2 regions of the Clostridium sp. HBUAS56017 genome follow, and region 1 is predicted to be linked to the other one. Evidence: a T-box and tRNA genes for the amino acid it is inferred to sense, from the RefSeq annotation. Region 1 holds a T-box; the other holds one or more tRNA genes.
The links. A T-box is a leader RNA that pairs with one kind of tRNA and senses whether it is charged. The one in region 1 lies ahead of argS (arginine--tRNA ligase), so its partner is inferred to be a tRNA-Arg.
Positions count from the first base shown of each region.

Region 2: it encodes a tRNA-Arg, which carries the amino acid that the T-box ahead of argS (arginine--tRNA ligase) is inferred to sense. The anticodon was not compared.

Region 1 covers NZ_SULK01000006.1:31,627-41,238, reverse strand. The annotation lists gene FAY47_RS07305 (dipeptidyl-peptidase IV) at 1-258, shown strand, start outside; gene FAY47_RS07300 (site-2 protease family protein) at 397-1,062, shown strand; gene trmB (tRNA (guanosine(46)-N7)-methyltransferase TrmB) at 1,078-1,716, shown strand; gene FAY47_RS07290 (Ppx/GppA phosphatase family protein) at 1,766-3,274, opposite strand; T-box leader at 3,403-3,601, shown strand; gene argS (arginine--tRNA ligase) at 3,668-5,359, shown strand; gene FAY47_RS07280 (AI-2E family transporter) at 5,408-6,559, shown strand; gene FAY47_RS07275 (ribonuclease H-like domain-containing protein) at 6,604-7,323, opposite strand; gene FAY47_RS07270 (ferrous iron transport protein A) at 7,578-7,799, shown strand; gene feoB (ferrous iron transport protein B) at 7,811-9,574, shown strand; gene FAY47_RS07260 (FeoB-associated Cys-rich membrane protein) at 9,589-9,612, shown strand, end outside.
Region 2 covers NZ_SULK01000020.1:19,648-29,259, forward strand. The annotation lists gene FAY47_RS15420 (exonuclease SbcCD subunit D) at 1-737, shown strand, start outside; gene FAY47_RS15425 (AAA family ATPase) at 738-3,860, shown strand; gene FAY47_RS15430 (HAMP domain-containing sensor histidine kinase) at 4,013-4,882, shown strand; tRNA gene FAY47_RS15435 (tRNA-Arg) at 4,956-5,030, shown strand; gene FAY47_RS15440 (DUF1887 family CARF protein) at 5,131-6,261, shown strand; gene FAY47_RS15445 (phosphatidylserine decarboxylase) at 6,283-7,170, opposite strand; gene FAY47_RS15450 (ferredoxin hydrogenase) at 7,447-9,171, shown strand; gene FAY47_RS15455 (ATP-binding cassette domain-containing protein) at 9,446-9,612, opposite strand, start outside.

The DNA of each region.
Region 1 (9,612 bases):
ACTAAAATCTTTTCTGGAACTCTTAATCAAAAGTTTGCTACGTGGAAAGTAACTCAGCTAGATAAACCAAAGAATTCTACAGATATATATGTTAATGATAAAGGTGAGTTTCTAGTTAATGATAGTTTAGATGGAAAAGTTAAAAATCTTACAACATCAGAAAGTGTAAGTTATAAAGGAAAGTTTATATCTGTAAACAATAAAGTTATTTTAAGTTCTGATAATGGCAAGATATATTTAACAAGTCTATCAAAGTAGTAAAATAATGAAAATTGGTGAGCTATAAAAGACTTCTGTGGGAAATCTACAGAAGTCTTTAGATTATAAATTCAAATTTCAAAAAATTTATGGTATAATACCATTCAGAATACTTTTTAGGAGAGGAATATAGATTTAATGAATAGTTTCAATTTTATGGATATAATATATAACAAAATTCTAATTATTCCAGCTATACTTTTAGCTTTTACATTTCATGAGTTTGCTCATGCAAAGGTAGCTGATATGTTGGGAGATAAAACACCAAGATTTCAAGGAAGACTTACCCTTAATCCAATGAGTCATATCGATCCTTTAGGGACATTACTTATTTTAATTGCTGGGTTTGGATGGGCAAAGCCAGTTGAAACAAATCCTTCAGCTTTTAAAAATTATTATAAGGACGATTTAAAAGTAAGTCTAGCAGGGCCATTAGCAAATTTAGTGTTAGCCTTTTTGGGATATTTGTGTTATGGACTATTTGTAATTTTTCAAACAAAAACAGGCTTATTACCTGCTTCGATTTCGAATGTGTTAGCAGAGATGTTAGATGGGGTTTTTTCTATTAATGTTTCGTTATTTGTATTTAACTTATTACCAATACCTGGATTAGATGGCTTTTGGGTATTAAGAGATTTAAAACCAAAGTTTTTCTACAGTATTAGCGAGTCAATATATAAATATCAGATGGTAATATTAGCATTATTAGTTGTTGGTGGTTTTAGATTTATACATGTACCGGTTGTATATGTTATGAAGTTTATTATAATGATAGTTAATCCAGTGTTAGGATTGTTATATTAACCTAGGAGGAAAAACATGAGACTTAGAAAAAAGTGGTGGGCTAGACCTGAACTTGAAGAAAATAAATTGTTTATAAATAACCCAAGAGAATTAAAGGGAAGATGGAAAGAGGAATTTCGTAATAATAATCCTATACATCTAGAACTAGGCTGTGGTAGAGGAGGATTCTTAACACAAAATTGCTTAAGATATCCGGAAGTTAATCATGTGGCTATAGATTTAAAAGATGAGGTGCTTGTATACGCTCTAAGAAAGGTAGAAGAGTACTCTGAAATAACAAATGGAAGATTGGTTGCATTAAATATTAGCTTTGTTAGTGAGCTTTTTGATAAGGATGAAATTGAAAAAATATATATAAACTTTTGTAATCCGTGGCCAAAGGATAGGCATAATAAAAGAAGACTTACTCATTCAAGGTTTTTAGAAGAGTATAAGAAATTCTTAAAAGTTGGCTCTGAAGTATGGTTTAAGACAGATGATACGGATCTTTTTAATGATTCTCAGGAATATTTTAAAGAAAGTGGATTCGAGATAGAATTTTTAACTTATGACCTACATAGTTCGGATTTTAAAGAGAATATAATGACGGAGTATGAAACAAAATTCACAAAACTAGGGATGAAAACAATGTTTTTAAGAGCTAGTTTGAAATAAGACAGGCTGTCTAAAGGTTAATTTATATTAACCATTTAGGCAGTCTGTCTTATTTTTTATAGATTAGCAAATTCTTATCATAAATCTCATGAAACATTCTAGAAGCATTCATTGCTCGATTAATTTGAAATTTTAAATCCAATTTTGAAGATATTATAATAATTACTGAGTTTTCTTTTATACTAACTTCAATGTTTTCTATAGAATCTTCAAAACTTTCATTTAATCCTTCGGCTATACTCAGAAGAACGCCTATTTTATCAATAGCTTTTATATCAAGTTTATTTATTAAAACTCCATAGGTAGGAGATAGAAAGTTATAACTGCTATTTTTTGGAGAAGCAACAATTGCAGAACTAATAAGTAATTCTCTATGAGTTAATCCGCTAATATAAGAATTTAATATCATATAAAATGAATGATTGTGATAATTGTAGTAATCAACGCTTATACCACTATCATGTAGATAAGATGCAGTTTTTATTATATTATGATAACCATCATCTAGGTGATGAAGAGGTTTTAGTGCAGTAAATAATTCTTTTGTAGTATAGTAAAGTTTTTCTGCATGGGATTTATTTATATTTAAATTTTCCATAATACCATAGAGATTATAATCTAGAATGTTTGAAACAGGACAATAGTTTTTATATACATAATCAAATATAATGCCTTCTTTTAGACCACGCCCACAAATAAGTATGTTGGATATATCGTAATAAGAAACTATCTCTTTCAAAATAAGAGCACCACCTACTATTATATCTGCCATGCAGGGAGTAAGCTTATAAAGTCGTTTTCTCTGAGCAAGACTCTTGCATTTTAGTAAATTATATATATCCTGAATATCAATATCTGTTGTAGTATAATTGTGAATAATGTCTAAAGGGTATTTTTTTCTTTCTTTATCTAGGTTTGCTATGGAGTGTATAGTTTTTCCAGTTCCAACAATGTTGTTAAGTTTTATTCCTTTAAATTTATTTATTTTGCTTAGTTCCTTTTTAATATATAAAATAGCATTATCTAAATCTTCTTTTAATATTTTATCTTCCAAATTAAAAGCATAGGATAAATTCAATGTGCCTAGAGGTAGAGTAAAACTATCTTTAATTGCTCCGTTAAGCATCCATGATATATGAGTTGATTCTCCTGAGATATCTACCAGTAGTGCATTATTTAAATCAATGCTATTTACTACTGCCAGATAATTATAATAAATTATATCTAAATCATTTAAAATGGTAACCTCCATATCTAAATTTTCGTTTATAACTTTTACAAATTCATCTTTGTTTTTTGATTTTTCTAAAAAACTTGTAGAGAATACTATAGGTTCCCTTGATCCATGAATTTTAGAAAGAGATTTATAACTTCTTAAGATAGATAAGGTTTCTTCAAGTTTTATATTAGATATTTTATTGTTTAGAATTAAGTCATAGTAAAGTCTTATTGGAGAATTTAGCTCGTCAATTATTTTAAAATAGCCATTATCTTGAATCTGGGTAATCAGAAAACTAATAGAATTACATCCTATTACAATGACACTTGTTTTCTCCATAATTACTCCTCTTTAAATAAAATAAGTCTAGATAATATTATATTGCTAGTGGGTGGATAAGTGTTAATAAAATTCTATATTGACATGAAATCTTCTTTATATGTATAATATATTCAAGAATTTAATATAGTGATTCTATGAAGAGAAGAGTAGGATTAATTGATTTTTAAAGCGAGTAAGGGATGGTGTAAGCCTTATAAATAGATTAATTTGAATAGAGACTCGGAGAAACTACATTGAAGGTAGTCGCAAGAAGTTGCGTTAAAAATTTTTAAGTGGCATTTACTGCAATTAGAGTGGTACCGCGGGAATTTTTCCGTCTCTTATTTATTAAGAGGCGTTTTTTTATTTTAACAACTTATTTCATATAAGTATAGTATTTAGGAGGATTTTATGGATTATAAAAAGAAGGTTGCTGAGTTAATCAGTGCAGAAGTAGAATTAGAAATTGAAAAGATTGAACAACTAATAGAAATTCCACCAAGGCCAGAAATGGGGGATTATGCTTTTCCTTGTTTTCAGCTCTCTAAAACTATGAGAAAAGCTCCAAACATGATAGCAGAAGAATTAAAAGAGAAATTAAATAAAGAAGGATTTGAAAAGATTGAAAATCTAGGACCTTATATTAATTTCTTTGCTGATAAAAGTATTTTTGCAAAAAATGCAATAGAGAAGGTATTAGCAGAAGGAGACAATTATGGTTCTTCTAATATAGGGGAAGGAAAAACTGTATGTGTAGAATATTCTTCACCTAATATAGCAAAACCTTTCCATGTAGGTCATCTATTTACAACAGCAATAGGTCATTCTTTGTATAAGATGTTTAAAAAAGAAGGGTATAATGCTGTAGGGATAAATCACCTTGGAGATTGGGGAACTCAATTTGGTAAGTTAATATCAGCATATCACAGATGGATAGATGAAGAAGCTTTAGAAGAGGATCCTATAAAGGAACTTTTAAGAATTTATGTAAAGTTTCATGATGAAGCAGAAAAGGATCCAACTTTAGAAGATGAAGGAAGAGCATATTTTAAAGCTTTAGAAGATGGAGATAAGGATGCTGAAGCCCTTTGGAAGAGATTTAGAGATTTAAGTTTAAAAGAGTTTGAAAGAGTCTATAATATCTTAGGAGTGGAGTTTGATTCCTATGCAGGAGAAGCTTTTTACAATGACAAGATGGATGTAGTTGTTGATAAATTAAAAGATAAAGAACTTTTAGTTGAAAGTAATGGTGCACAAGTCGTAATGCTAGAAGATTATAATATGCCACCATGTATAGTTCTTAAGGGGGATGGAGCATCCATATATGCAACTAGAGACTTAGCTGCAGCTATGTATAGAAAGAAAACATACGACTTCTATAAGAGTATATATGTAGTGGGAACCCCTCAAGCGCTTCATTTTAAACAAGTATTTAAAGTGTTAGAACTTGCAGGAAATGAATGGGCAAAAGATTGTGTCCATGTAGGATTTGGATTAGTTAAATTTGCAGACAGAAAGCTTTCTACTAGAAAAGGTGAAGTAATATTATTAGATGATCTTTTAAGAGAATCAGTGGAAAAAACTTTAGAAATAATAAATGAAAAAAATCCTGATTTAGAAAATAAGGAAGAAGTTGCAAAGAAAATAGGAGTAGGTGCAGTAGTATTTACTTATCTTAAAAATTCAAGAGAAAAGGATATAGTCTTTGATTGGAAAGAAATACTTTCATTTGAAGGGGAAACAGGACCTTATGTACAATATTCATATGCAAGGGCAAAGAGCATTTTAAGAAGAGCAGGAGAAATTAAAGGAGAGCCTAATTATAGTAAATTAAACTCAAAAGAAGAATTTGAATTAGTTAAAACGTTGGAGAATTTTAATAAATATATACTTATTTCATTAGATAAATTAGAACCTTCTGTATTAACTAGATATGTAATAGAAGTAGCTAAGGATTTTAATAAATTCTATAATGCTCATTCTGTACTTAATCTTGAGGATGAAGAATTAAAAATTGCTAGAATAAAACTTGTGGAAGCAACTTGTCAAGTTATAAAAAATGGTCTTGAACTTATAGGAATTGAAGTTGTGGAAAAGATGTAATTTATTAAATTAGAAATTTAATTGGAGTTTAAGGAATGGGGGGGTAAGATGTTCTTTGATAGGAATATTAAGTATAGGGATATATTAATTTTTGCTTTAATTGGAATAGTAGGATACAAAGTTATTGATAACTATACTTTTATATTTGATCTTGTAGGCAAATTTATATCTATAGTATCTCCATTTATATATTCATTGATATTTGCTTATATACTTAATCCTATAATGAAGATGTTTGAAAATCGTCTTAGATTTAAGAGAGGTTTATCGATACTTGTTACATATGTTAGTATATTTAGCATAGTAGTTTTGTTATTTATATATGTTATTCCAAGTATACTAGATAGTATTATATCTATAACATCAGATATTCCTACATATGTAAGAATGGTTCAAGGATGGATAAATGAAGCTACAAAAAATGAAAATATATATGAAATAGTGAAGGAAACTGGGGTCTTAGACTATTTATCAATTATTACTACAAAATTTGGTAGTTTGCTTGTATCTGCTCTTGAAGGATCTTTATCATCAGTTTTATCTATAACTACTAATTTAGTTAAGATTATTTTGGGATTTTTGATTTCTATTTACGTACTTCTCGATAAAGAAAGATTCATAGAAGAAAGTAAAACAATAACTTATATTTTACTTAAAGAAGAAAGAGGACAGAAGCTAATTTTGTGGTTAAAAACATATAATAAAATGATAGGGATGTATGTCGGGACTAAGGCTTTAGATTCTCTTATTATTGGGTTAATTGCATTAATTGGGCTAATAGTTTTGAAAGCTCCATATACAATACTAATTGCATTGGTAGTTGGATTCACAAATATGATTCCTTATTTTGGTCCGCTGATTGGGGTAATAACTGGAGCTATTGTTGGGATATTTGTATCCCCAAGTATGGCCTTTTTTATAGCATTGTTTCTTTTAGCGCTTCAACAGTTTGATGCTTGGTTTTTAGAACCAAAGTTAGTTGGGAAATCTATTGGAGTTAGACCGTTTCTTATTATTGTTGGAGTAGTAGTTGGTGGAGGTTTCTTTGGGCCTGTAGGAATGATTTTAGCCTCACCTACTGTGGCAACTATAAAACTTTTTTACGAACAAAAGGTAGCTATCTTTAAAGCGAAAAATAAAAATTTGATGAGACGAATACAAGAAAATAATGAAGAAGATCCAGAAAAGAACAACCCCTAGTATTTTAAACTAGGGGTTGTTCTTATAATGAGCAAATATCGAAGTTAATTAATATCATTAGAAATATCTTTTTCACAATCATCAATGGTAGAATTATCTACCTCAGTTTTAGAAAAGTCTTTATTAATAAATTGTTTCCAGTTTACAAAAATATGATAAAGATTAATAACATCTTGCTCATTATATAGTAATATATTCTCTAATTTTTCTTTAGGCATTCTACTTATGTAGTCTTTATCTTTCATGACTTTATGAAAGGTTTTAGCTAGATTAGAACCACTTATAACTTCGCTTTCACGTACTATCCCAAAAGATTTCTCAAGATTTTTAAGGCCTATAGAGGTATCATTGTACAGTTCATATTCTTTTTGAATATCCACAGAATCAAATTCGTTTTTAAAATTAAATTCTATACCGTATTTTTCAAATAGATAATTAATAACAGAAAAGTCGTTGTTTCCTGAAAATGTTACTATAGCTTTTTTATCTTGATTTTTCATTTTTATAAAATATTTTTGAGCTAGATAAAGAATATCTATAGATTCAGATCTATTCTCTATCATATACTGAGTTACATGAAGTTCAGTTGTTTCTTGATTAAATACACAAGCACCAAACACTCCTATACATTTAGGTTTTTTATAAACATAATGCTCTAAATCAAAGAAAATTATATCTTTAGGCAAATAATGCATTTTTTCATGACACAGCATAAATTCATTTGAAACATTGCTAACCTTTATTATATTTTCTCTAATTATCATAGTACCACAACTTTCCTATATAAATTTCAGTTATATTAAGGCAATATACTTAATAATGAATGTATTTATCCTTAAGTGTAATTAAAGTTTCATTTTATTATACCATTATTACTATAAATAATAATAGTATGAAAATTTTATAATAACATTTAATAAAAATATTTTAGAGAAATTTATACCTAGTATGGTTGACCAATTACAGTTGAGATGATATTATAATTATATGATAATGATTTTCAATATGAGGTGATATTATGTGTCTATGTGATTTAGAAATAGGTGAATGCGCAACCGTTAAGATGGTAAGTGGAGATGAAAAGTTAGCAAAAAGACTTTCTGCTCTTGGATGTATTGAAGGAACTAAAGTTTTATTAAAGAGAATGGCGCCTTTGGGAGATCCGATGATAATTAATCTTAGAGGTTTTGATTTAGCAATTAGAAAGAAGGATGCTAAAAATATATTTATACATAATTAGAGGGGGAGCTTATGACAACAGTAGCACTACTTGGTAATCCAAATGTAGGAAAGACAACACTATTTAATGCGCTAACAGGTTCGAAACAATATGTTGGAAATTGGCCTGGAGTAACAGTAGATAAAAAAGAAGGATATTTTGAAGATATAAAGGTAGTAGACCTTCCAGGAATTTATGCTATGGACACATTTTCTAATGAAGAGAAGATAGCAAAAGATTATTTAAAACAAGATGAAGTTAATTTGATTTTAAATATTGTAGATGCAACAAATCTTGATAGAAATTTATATTTAACAACTCAGCTTAAAGAATTTAACAAGCCAATTATTCTAGCGGTAAATATGGTTGATATAGCTGAGAATAGAGGAATTATAATTGATTATAAAAAGCTAGGTGAATTATTAAATGTAACTGTTATACCTATTTCAGCATCTAAGAAGATAGGTATAGATAAGTTGACTAATATTTTAAAAAATGAACCATCAGAAAAAGTAAATGATGGTGATAAGTTTGATTTTAAAGATGAAAAACAAGCATATGATTTTATAGAAAAAGTAATATTGAAATGCAAGATTAAGGAAGACAAGAAAAAGAATTCTCTAACAGAAAAATTTGATAAAGTTTTACTTAATCCATGGCTTGCATATCCTATATTTATATTAATGATGATATTAACTTTTGAAATAACTTTTTCATGGATAGGACAACCTTTATCTGATTTGTTAGATGGATTATTAAATGATTCATTTATGCCTTGGGTAAGTGAATTGCTTGGAAATTCCTCACCGTGGTTCCAATCACTAATTGTAGATGGAATTATATCTGGAGTTGGAGGAATATTAGTATTATTACCTGTTATTTTAGCTTTATTTGTTTGTATAACTTTCTTAGAAGATAGTGGCTATATGGCTAGAGTAGCTTTCTTAATGGATAAGTTTATGAGGAAGATTGGTTTATCAGGTAAAGCATTTATTCCAATGATAGTAGGGTTTGGATGTTCTGTTCCAGCAATTATGACTGCTAGAACTCTTGAAAGTGAAAAGGATAGAAAACTTACTGCACTACTTGTACCATTAATGTCATGTAATGCTAGACTTCCAGTATATACAGTTTTTGCAGCAGTGTTTTTCTCTAAACATCAAGGGCTTGTCGTTGCATCACTTTATCTATTGGGAATAGTAGTAGCCTTTTTAATAGGAATATTATTTAAGAAGACAATTTTTAAGAAGGATGAAGAGCCTTTTATAATAGAGTTACCTGAATATAAAATGCCTAGTGTTAAATCAGTAGTAAAACAAACTTTAGATAAAGCTAAAGGATTTATAAAAAAAGCAGGAACAATAATATTTGCAATGAGTGTAGTTATATGGTTCCTTTCAAACTTTAGTATTACAGGTAAGGTAGAAAATATAGATGAAAGCATTTTGGCAAATATAGGAACATTTATGGCACCAATCTTCGCTCCATTAGGATTTGGTAATTGGCAATCAGCTGTATCACTGCTTTCTGGAATCTTAGCAAAAGAAACAGTATTAGCATCTATGCAAGTGATTTTTGCTGGTGACTTAAGTGTTATATTATCAGCTCATTTTACGGCCTTATCAGCTTATACATTCTTGGTGTTTGTTTTGCTTTATACACCTTGTGTATCAGTTATTGGAACTATGAAGAAAGAATATGGTACTAAGTTAACGTTATTTTCAGTATTTTATCAGTTAGTACTAGCTTGGTGTGTATCATTTTTAGTATTTAACATTGGAAGTTTATTTTTTTAAAAGAAGGTGAATATATGGAAATTTTAATTACAGGAGCA
Region 2 (9,612 bases), on a different contig from region 1:
TAATCTCTAGAATTGAAGAGAAGTTTAATAGTGATTCTATAAATATAATTGTAGCTCATGGATATGTTACAGGAAAGAGAGAAGAAGCCATAAACAGTGAAGATGAAGATAAGTATAAGATAGCTGAGATACAGACATCAGATTCAGAAAGACCTTTATCAATTGGTGGGACGGATTTGATTGATGGAGAAGTATTTAAAAGTTTTGATTATGTTGCATTAGGACACCTACATGGAAGGCAAAAAGTGGGACGGGAAGGTATTAGATATTCAGGGTCGCTGCTAAAGTATTCCTTTTCAGAAGTAAATCATAAAAAAGGTGTAACCATAATTGAAACAAAAGAAAATAAAAAACTAATTATTAGACAAGAAGAAATAAAACCACTTAGAGAAATGAGGATAATTAAAGGACCTATAGAAGAATTGATAAAGGTTGCAAAGAATGAGGATAGTACTTGTGAAGATTATATTCAAGCTATATTAACTGATGAAGGAGAATTGTTAGATCCAATAGGAAAACTTAGATCTGTATATCCTAATATAATGTTACTTAAAAGGGAAGAGAGAAAAAGTATAGGAGAGAGTGCTACAGCAGCATCGGAAGGATATAGAAATAAATCGGAAATAGATTTATTTAAAGAATATTATGATAGTCTTGGTGATGGAGAATTTACAAAGGAAAAAGAAACTATTATAAAAGATGTTATAAATGAGGTTCTTAGGAAGGAGGAATTTTAATTGAGACCTTTGAAACTAATTATATCTGCATTTGGACCATATGCAAAAGAGGAAGTTATAGATTTTCAATTATTAAATGGAAAGAATATTTTTTTGATTACAGGTTCTACAGGAGCAGGAAAAACAACTATATTTGATGCTATAAGCTATGCTTTATTTGGAGAAGCTAGCGGGAGTGCAAGAGAAAATGATTCATTAAGAAGTGATTTTTCAGCAGCTGATAGATTAACATTTGTAGAATTAGATTTTGAGTTAAGAGGGCAAAAGTACCATATTAGAAGAATTCCTCAACAATTAAAACCTAAAGTTAAGGGAGAAGGATTTACTACTCAAAGTTCAGAGGCAGAATTAATACTACCTGATGGTAAAGTTAAGACTGGGAATAATAATGTTAGTAACAAGATAAATGAACTTTTAGGTATAAATAAAGAACAGTTTAAACAGATAGTTATGTTGCCTCAAGGGGAATTTAAAAAACTTCTTTTAGCAGATTCTAAAGAGAGAGAAATTATATTTAGAAAGATATTTGGTACATACACATATGAGAAAATTCAAACTCTCTTATATGATAGGGCTAGAATTATTTATAAGGAATTAGAAAGTTCAAAAGAAAGAGTAAAGGCATACGTTAAAAATGTTAGGTGTGAAGAGAAAATAGACGTAGGTGATTATGTAGAATTTGATGCTATAATACAAATACTTGAAAAGTTAATTAAAGAAAGTAAAGCAAAATATGATGAAACTCAGAAAAGATTAAATAGAGTTAAAAAAGAAATTGATAGATTTAGTGAAGAAAAGATCAATGGACAAAATATCAATAAATTAATAGAAGAAAAAAATAACACTAAAGCAACTTTAGAAAAAATGACAAATGAAAAAGAATTTATAAAAGAAAAAGAAATACTTTGGGATAAGTTAAATAGGGCGAGAGAAATTACCTATATTGAAGAGGAGCTATTAAAACAAATAAATAATAAAGAAATAAAAATTACTGATAATATTGAATGTAATAACGCAATTATAGATATAAAAGAGAAATTAGATGAGGCTAAAAATTCTTTAAAGGTTGAAGAGAATAGAGAAGAAGAAAGATCAAAGTTATCAGAGCAAATAAATTCACTAAGTGAAAAGAGACCCAAAATAATTGAATTTGATAATAAGATTAATAATATTAATGATTTAAGTATAAAGTTGAAAAAAAATATTGAATTAACTAAGAAAGAAAAAGAATCTATTGAATTCCTTAAAATAGAGAAAAAAGAAAAAGAAAACTTGATTAAAGAAATATCTGAGTTTGAGAAGAGAAAGATAATTTTAGAAAAGGATATAGAAGAGAATAATAAGAAAATTCAAGAAGTTAGAGATTTATATAAAGGAATTACCAAGTTTAAGGAATTGAACAAGATCCATGAAGAATTAAGTGTAAAGTTTTTATCTAAGGAACAGGTATATATTGAGAAAAAGAAGGAGTTTGAAGAAAAAGAGGAATTATATATGAAAGAACAAGCTGGAATATTAGCTATGAAGCTTGTAGATGAATCTCCTTGTCCTGTTTGTGGATCAGTGAAACATCCAAATCCAGCTAAAAGGTTGAATAATGTACCTACAGAAGATGAGTTAGAAGCTAGCAAAAAGATCTTCGAATTTCATCAAAAAGAATATAATGAGAGTTTGTTAGAATTAACAAAGATAAGGTCGTCAGCTGATAATTTGTTGGATGAAGTAATTAATAAGAAGTTATATAATTTATCAGAAGTTATAGAGTGTAGTAAAAGTTTTAATGAATATACAGAGGAAAAGGTATTAGTATCAGGGAAAAGTATAGGAAATAAGATTAATGAACTGAAGGAAGAGGTAGAGGCAATCAATAAAGAAATATCTAAAAAAGAGTCTATAAATTTTAGGTTAGTTAAAATAGATGAAGAACTTAAAGTAAAAGAAAAATTGTTAGAAGATATAAATAGTGAGCATACAACAATTTACGGCAGCCTTAAGGGAGAAGAAGAAACTTTGAAGTCATTAGAAAGTGATTTGCCAAAAGATATAAAATCTATTACAGAATTAGATGATAGAATAAATAAACTTAAAGATAAGTTAAATAAGTATAATGAACAATTAAAATTAGCTTTGGAAAGTGTAAATAAATATAATAATGAATTAACTTCAAAAGAAACAAAAGCTAAGGGAATTGAAAAGATAATAAAAGAATTGGAAGAAGAAATACAAACTAAAAAATCTTTGCTAGAAGAAAAAATACAAACATGTGGATTTAATAATTATGAAGATTATAAAAGCATTACAAATTTAATTGGTAAGGAGGAAGTTCTTAAAAGTGAGATCAATAAGTTTAACGAGGAGTTCAAATCAATTAGGGATAAATTTATAGAGCTACAAGATAAAACGAAGGATATGGAAGTAATTGATATAAACGAAATAGAAGAAAGCATAAAGAAGCTTAGATTAATAGAGAATGATGTCTATAATGAAGAAAAAGAAATATATTCAATTACAACAAATAATTCTAATGTATTAAAGGAAATAAAGGAAATCAAATATAAATTTGAAGATAGAGAATCGAGGTACAAAACAATAGGAGAACTTGCTACTTTAGCAAGTGGAAAGAAAAGTCCTTACGTTACATTTGAAAGGTTCGTTTTAGCATCATATTTCCAAGAAATAATAGATGCTGCAAACTTGCGACTAAGTAAGATGACAGGGGATCGGTTTGCGCTAAAGAGGAAGGAGGATAAAGGAAAAGGAAGTTATCAGCAAGGATTAGAGCTTGAGGTTTATGATAACTACACAGGAAAGTGTAGGCATGTAAAAACACTATCAGGTGGTGAAAGTTTTAAAGCTTCATTATCATTGGCTCTAGGGTTATCAGATGTAGTTCAAACAAATGCTGGAGGAATATCATTAGACACTATTTTTATTGATGAAGGTTTTGGTACTTTAGACTCTGAATCATTAGACAATGCTATCAATTCATTAATTGAGTTGCAGAGAGGGGGAAGATTAGTAGGGATAATTTCACACGTTCCTGAATTAAAAGAGAGAATAGAGTCAAAATTAGAAATAACTATATCGGCTACTGGAAGTAGTGCGAACTTTAGCGTTAATTAATAAAAAGATACTCTTAAAATACTAATTAATTTATATAAAAACCATATATTTACAAAAAAGGTTGTCTGTAAACAAAAACTGTGATATTATATAAGTATCGTATTTGAAATAAATGGAAAATATAACACATAATGGTATAGAGGGAGATTGAGATGGAATTAAATAATAGATTAGAAAAAAGCAATTTTGAAAGTATGAGCAAATTTGAGTTAGTACAGTTACTAAATGAATTGAGAGAGGCTAAAGACTTGCAAGATAAATTCCTATTAAATATTTCACATGACTTAAGAAATCCTATAAACGTAATATTAAGTGTTTTACAATGCTTAAAATATGATGATAATAATGATAAAAAGTTAGTTGATAAACGAAAAGAATATAGAGATATAATAAGAAGAAACAGTCTGAAAATAGTAAAACTTATAGATAACATAATAGATTCATCGAAATTAGAAAAAAACTATTATAATTTAAAAAGATCTAATATAGAGATAATTAGCATGTTAGAAAATACAGTTACATCTGTAGAAAAGTATGCTGAGGAAAAAGGAATAAGGATAATTTTTGATACAAATGTTGAAGAATTTATATGTGCAGTGGATCCGGAAGCAATAGATAGAATAGTAATGAATTTATTATCAAATGCTATTAAATTTTCTCCAAGTGAATCACAAATATTAGTATCAGTATTCATAGATGAGAAAGAAATAAGTATATCGGTACAAGATGAAGGTGAAGGTATATCAGAAGAAGATCAAAAGGTAATATTCAATAGATTTGTGCAAGCAACTAAACGAAAGAATAATGAGCATTCAGGAAGTGGTATAGGATTAGATTTAGTTAATTATTTAAGTGTGGCACATGGTGGAAAAGTTTCGCTTTATAGTAAGGAAGGAGAAGGATCTAGATTTGATGTGAAACTTCCTATACTTCTATTAGAAGATGAAGAGATTAATTATGAACTAGGGGGAAGAAGTAAGGTTGAGCAACTAGAAGTAGAATTTTCAGACATATATCTATAATATGGAATATATTTAACAAATATACTTGCGATATTTTTGTCTTTGTGATAAGATAAGTCTGTTATTTAGTTATGGGGTGTTAGTTAAACGGATATAACTTACCGCTACGGACGGTACATTATGGGTTCGATTCCTATACGCCCTGCCATTTTTAGACTTAGCCAGTAAGGCTAAGTCTTTTTTTGATTATTTTTAGTAGGAAGTGGTTAAATTAATATAGTAATAAATTTAAAAGGATGTTATTTATGATGTTTAATACACTTGTATGCTTATTTGATGAACATAATGAAGTAAATATATTATTAGTAGAAAAGTTTAAAATTAAAAATTTGGTTTTGCTGGTTTCAGAATATGATAAAGATTCAAAAAAGATTTATTCACAAATGTTTCCTGATTGTATAGTTGAAATAAGAAAAGTAGAAAATCAAGATATAGAAAGTATAAAGATGATACTAGAAAAATATAAAAATGTACTTGTCAATTTGACTGGAGGAGAGAAGTTGGATTCTTTAATATTATCAAGAGCTGCTTCAGAACTTAATATAGATAGTATTTATGTAGATTTAGTAAATAAAAAAAGATATATATTTACTAATGATTTTAGAATAGTTAGTGAACCTTTAAAAGATATATCTATCAAAGAAATAACTGAACTTTCAGGAGTTAAAATAATAGATGAATCATCATATCTAATAGAAAAAAGTGAAATTTTAAATATAACTAAAATAATACAGAGTAACATAGAGATATGGCATAAACATAAACAAAAACTATATGACAATAATACTTTTATACATAATTATAGGGATTCTTATAGAGTTATAATAAATAGGAGAAATTTAGAAGAAGAAGAAGTAAAACTTGTGGATACTTCACTTAAGTATTTAAGTGATATTAATGGGATAGAATATTTTGAAGAAAATGATCAAATAGTAGTTGATTTCAAAAATAATTATTTAAAGGGATTCTTGTTTAAGAGTGGAACATGGTTAGAAGTGCTTACGCACTTAATAGTTAAAGAAATAGATCAAGTAGATGAAACAAAAAGTGGAGTGATATTCTGTTGGAGTAATAATGCTAAAGAGGTAAGAAATGAACTAGATGTAATTGCAATTAGAGATTCAGTGCTCGTATGTATATCTTGTAAGGATAGTGAAAAGTATGATGAGGATGCATTAAATGAATTAAAAGTTTATAGTGATAGGTTAGGAGGAGAAGATGCAATTAAGATACTAGTAGCTACTAAAAAGCCGTCAAAAGTTACTGTTAATAATAGGGCTAAGGAAATGGGAATTAATTTGGTTATTATGGGAAAAGATATAGAAATGTTCAAGAAAAAGATAGAAAATATTATAACTGAAAAAAAATACCCTCTATAATTTTTTATAGAGGGTATTTTTTTATTTTTTGGTTCCTATTGTTTCACCCATTGAAACCTTGCATTCGAATCCTAGGGAACTTTGAACTAAAATATCATCAGATATGGATATAGTATCTTTTTTAAAGAACAATATTGTAGTAGAGCCACCAAATTTAAAATAGCCTTTTTCTTCGCCTTTTTTAACTTTTTGTCCAGGAGTATAAGTTTGAACTATTGTGCCTACACAAGTTGCTCCTACTTCTACATGAATTATATCTCCAAAGTTATCTGATTTAAATAGTGACCATTCTCGTTTGTTTTGGCAGTAAAGTTTAGGGATTCTTTCTAATGCAGTTGGATTTACTGAATAATAAGATCCATTAATAAATTTGCTTTTGCCAGGAATTCCAGAATCAACGAAGTGGAATCTATGATAATCAGTAGGGCATAATCTTAATACAATGCAAATTCCACCTTCGTACTCTTGAGCAATCTTATCATCACCTAAGAGTTCAGATAAGCTATAGGTAAGGTTTTTCACCTGAATAAGTTTATTCATAGATATATTATCATAAGCTAATAATCTACCATCACCAGGGGAAATTAAAGTTTTAATATCAGTGTTAAAAGGCCTAGCCTCATTAGTTAATTGTCTAATGAAAAAATCATTAAAAGAAGAAAATTCATCTAACTTTTTAGTTGTTATACCCATATCTATATCAAAATCATCAATAAAAGTCTTAATTTTTCTTTTGCTTAATTTAGTATCACAGTATTTCCCATACAACTTTGAAACTAATTTTTTCTTAATTAGGAGTTCTGTTAAGCTTTTTCCAATAGGAGAAGCATAACACCAAGTTATGTATTTACCTCCAGCAACTTTTTCTTCTTCGTAAGTGTTTGTTTTTCTATTATAAACTTTGATCATAATTACCTCACTTAATTAGTTCTTTAGTTTAGTATAATACTCATTTTAGGATATTACCATTAAAAAGTCTATCACATAGTTATATTCTATACAATTAGTATAAAATTATTTAGCATATTGTTAATGCTAAAGTAGAATGTAATAGTTGATTGATAAGTAATTAACAATTGTCAGAAAATTAATGTTTATCTCTAATTATATGATAAACTAGTAACTAGTAAGGATTATATCAAAAATGCAAATATTTATAGAGATAAGTTAGGGAGGATTAAAGGCGTGAAAAGTGTTATTATTAATGAACAATCATACCAAGTAGAAGAGGGAACTACTATTCTTGATGCAGCTAGACAAAATGGGATTGACATACCAACTTTATGCTATTTAAAAGAATGTGGAAATGTAGGAAAATGTGGAGTTTGTGCTGTAGAAGTAGAAGGAAAAAACAATCTATCTCTAGCTTGTTTAACTAAGGTAGAAGATGGAATGGTTATCAAAACTGATACAGAAAAAGTTCAGGAAAGAGTAAAAACAAGAGTTTCTACTTTACTTAATAAGCATGAATTTAAATGTGGTCAATGTAATAGAAAAGAAAATTGTGAATTGTTAAAATTAGTTATTAAGTCAAAAGGAAGAGCTACTACTCCTTTTGTAGTTGAAGATAAGAGTGAATATGTAGATGAAAGAAGTAAATCAATAGTTATAGATAGAACAAAATGTGTTCTTTGCGGAAGATGTCAAGCTTCGTGTAAAGAAAAGACAGCAACTGAATCAATTAAACTAGCAAACGTTGATGGAAAGAGAATGGTTACAACTACAGATCAAAAATGTTTTGATGAAACAAATTGTCTATTATGTGGTCAATGTGTAGCTGCATGTCCTGTAGCTGCGTTAAGTGAAAAGAGTCATATAGATAGAGTTAAGCAAGCCTTAGCAGATGAAGATAAGCATGTAATAGTAGCTATGGCACCATCTGTAAGAACAGCAATGGGTGAATTGTTTAAGATGGGTTATGGTCAAGATGTAACAGGAAAGATATATGCATCATTAAGAAAATTAGGTTTTGATAAAGTTTTCGATATAAATTTTGGTGCAGATATGACAATAATGGAGGAAGCTACAGAGCTTATTCAAAGAATTGAAAAGAATGGTCCATTCCCAATGTTTACATCATGTTGTCCAGGTTGGGTTAGACAAGTTGAAAACTATTATCCAGAGTTATTAGATAATTTATCATCAGCTAAGTCACCACAACAAATATTTGGAACAGCGACAAAGACATATTATCCACATATCTCGGATATAGACCCAGCAAAAGTCTTTACAGTTACTATAATGCCTTGTACAGCAAAGAAATATGAAGCTGATAGACCAGAGATGGAAATCAACGGATTAAGACAAATAGATGCAGTATTAACAACTAGAGAATTAGGAAAATTAATAAAAGATGCAAAAATTGATTTTGCTAAACTTGAAGATGAAGTTGCAGATCCAGCAATGGGTGAGTATAGTGGTGCTGGAACTATATTTGGAGCTACTGGTGGAGTTATGGAAGCTGCAATAAGAACAGCTAAGGATTTTGTAGAGAAAAAAGATTTAGATAAGGTTGATTATACTGAAGTAAGAGGTTTAGACGGAATTAAGGAAGCAACAATCAATATTGGTGGAAATGACTATAACGTTGCTGTCGTAAATGGTGCAGCAAACTTGGCTGGATTTGTAAATAGTGGTAAAATGAATAGTAAAGAATATCACTTTATTGAAGTTATGACATGTCCAGGGGGATGTGTAAATGGTGGAGGACAACCACATGTAAATAACTTAGATAGAGAAAAGATTGATATAAAGACAGTTAGAGCATCTGTTCTGTATAACCAAGATAAGAATGCTGGTATAAGAAAATCACATGAAAACTCAGCAATTAAGAAGATGTATGAAACATATATGGGTGAACCAGGACATGGAAAAGCTCATGAACTATTACACTTAAAATATACTAAGTAATTAATATAATTAAAATAAGATGGATATGTTATTTTAAAGAGTTTCTTTAAGTAACATATCCATTTTATTATTTATAAAAAGCATAGGAGGTTTTGGAATTAGACTTTGATGTGTTAATTTTGCAAAGTTGGCCCATTTATTATAGTTTTATATGAATATAAATTAAAAGAATACCTATAGATTCAATACTTATAAAAAGTATTTTGTCTATAGGTATTGCTATAAAGTAATAATTTGAGAGAATGAAAATTATTTCTCAGAATTATTTATTTCATTAATTATTGTTTTTAGCAAACTCTAAGTATTCATCATAAGTCATAGTTCTGTCAACTATAGAACCATCATCTTTAATATCAATTATTCTAGTAGCTATAGTTTCAATGAATTGGTGGTCATGAGAAGCAAATAAAACATTGCTGTTAAAGTCCTTTAATCCATTAT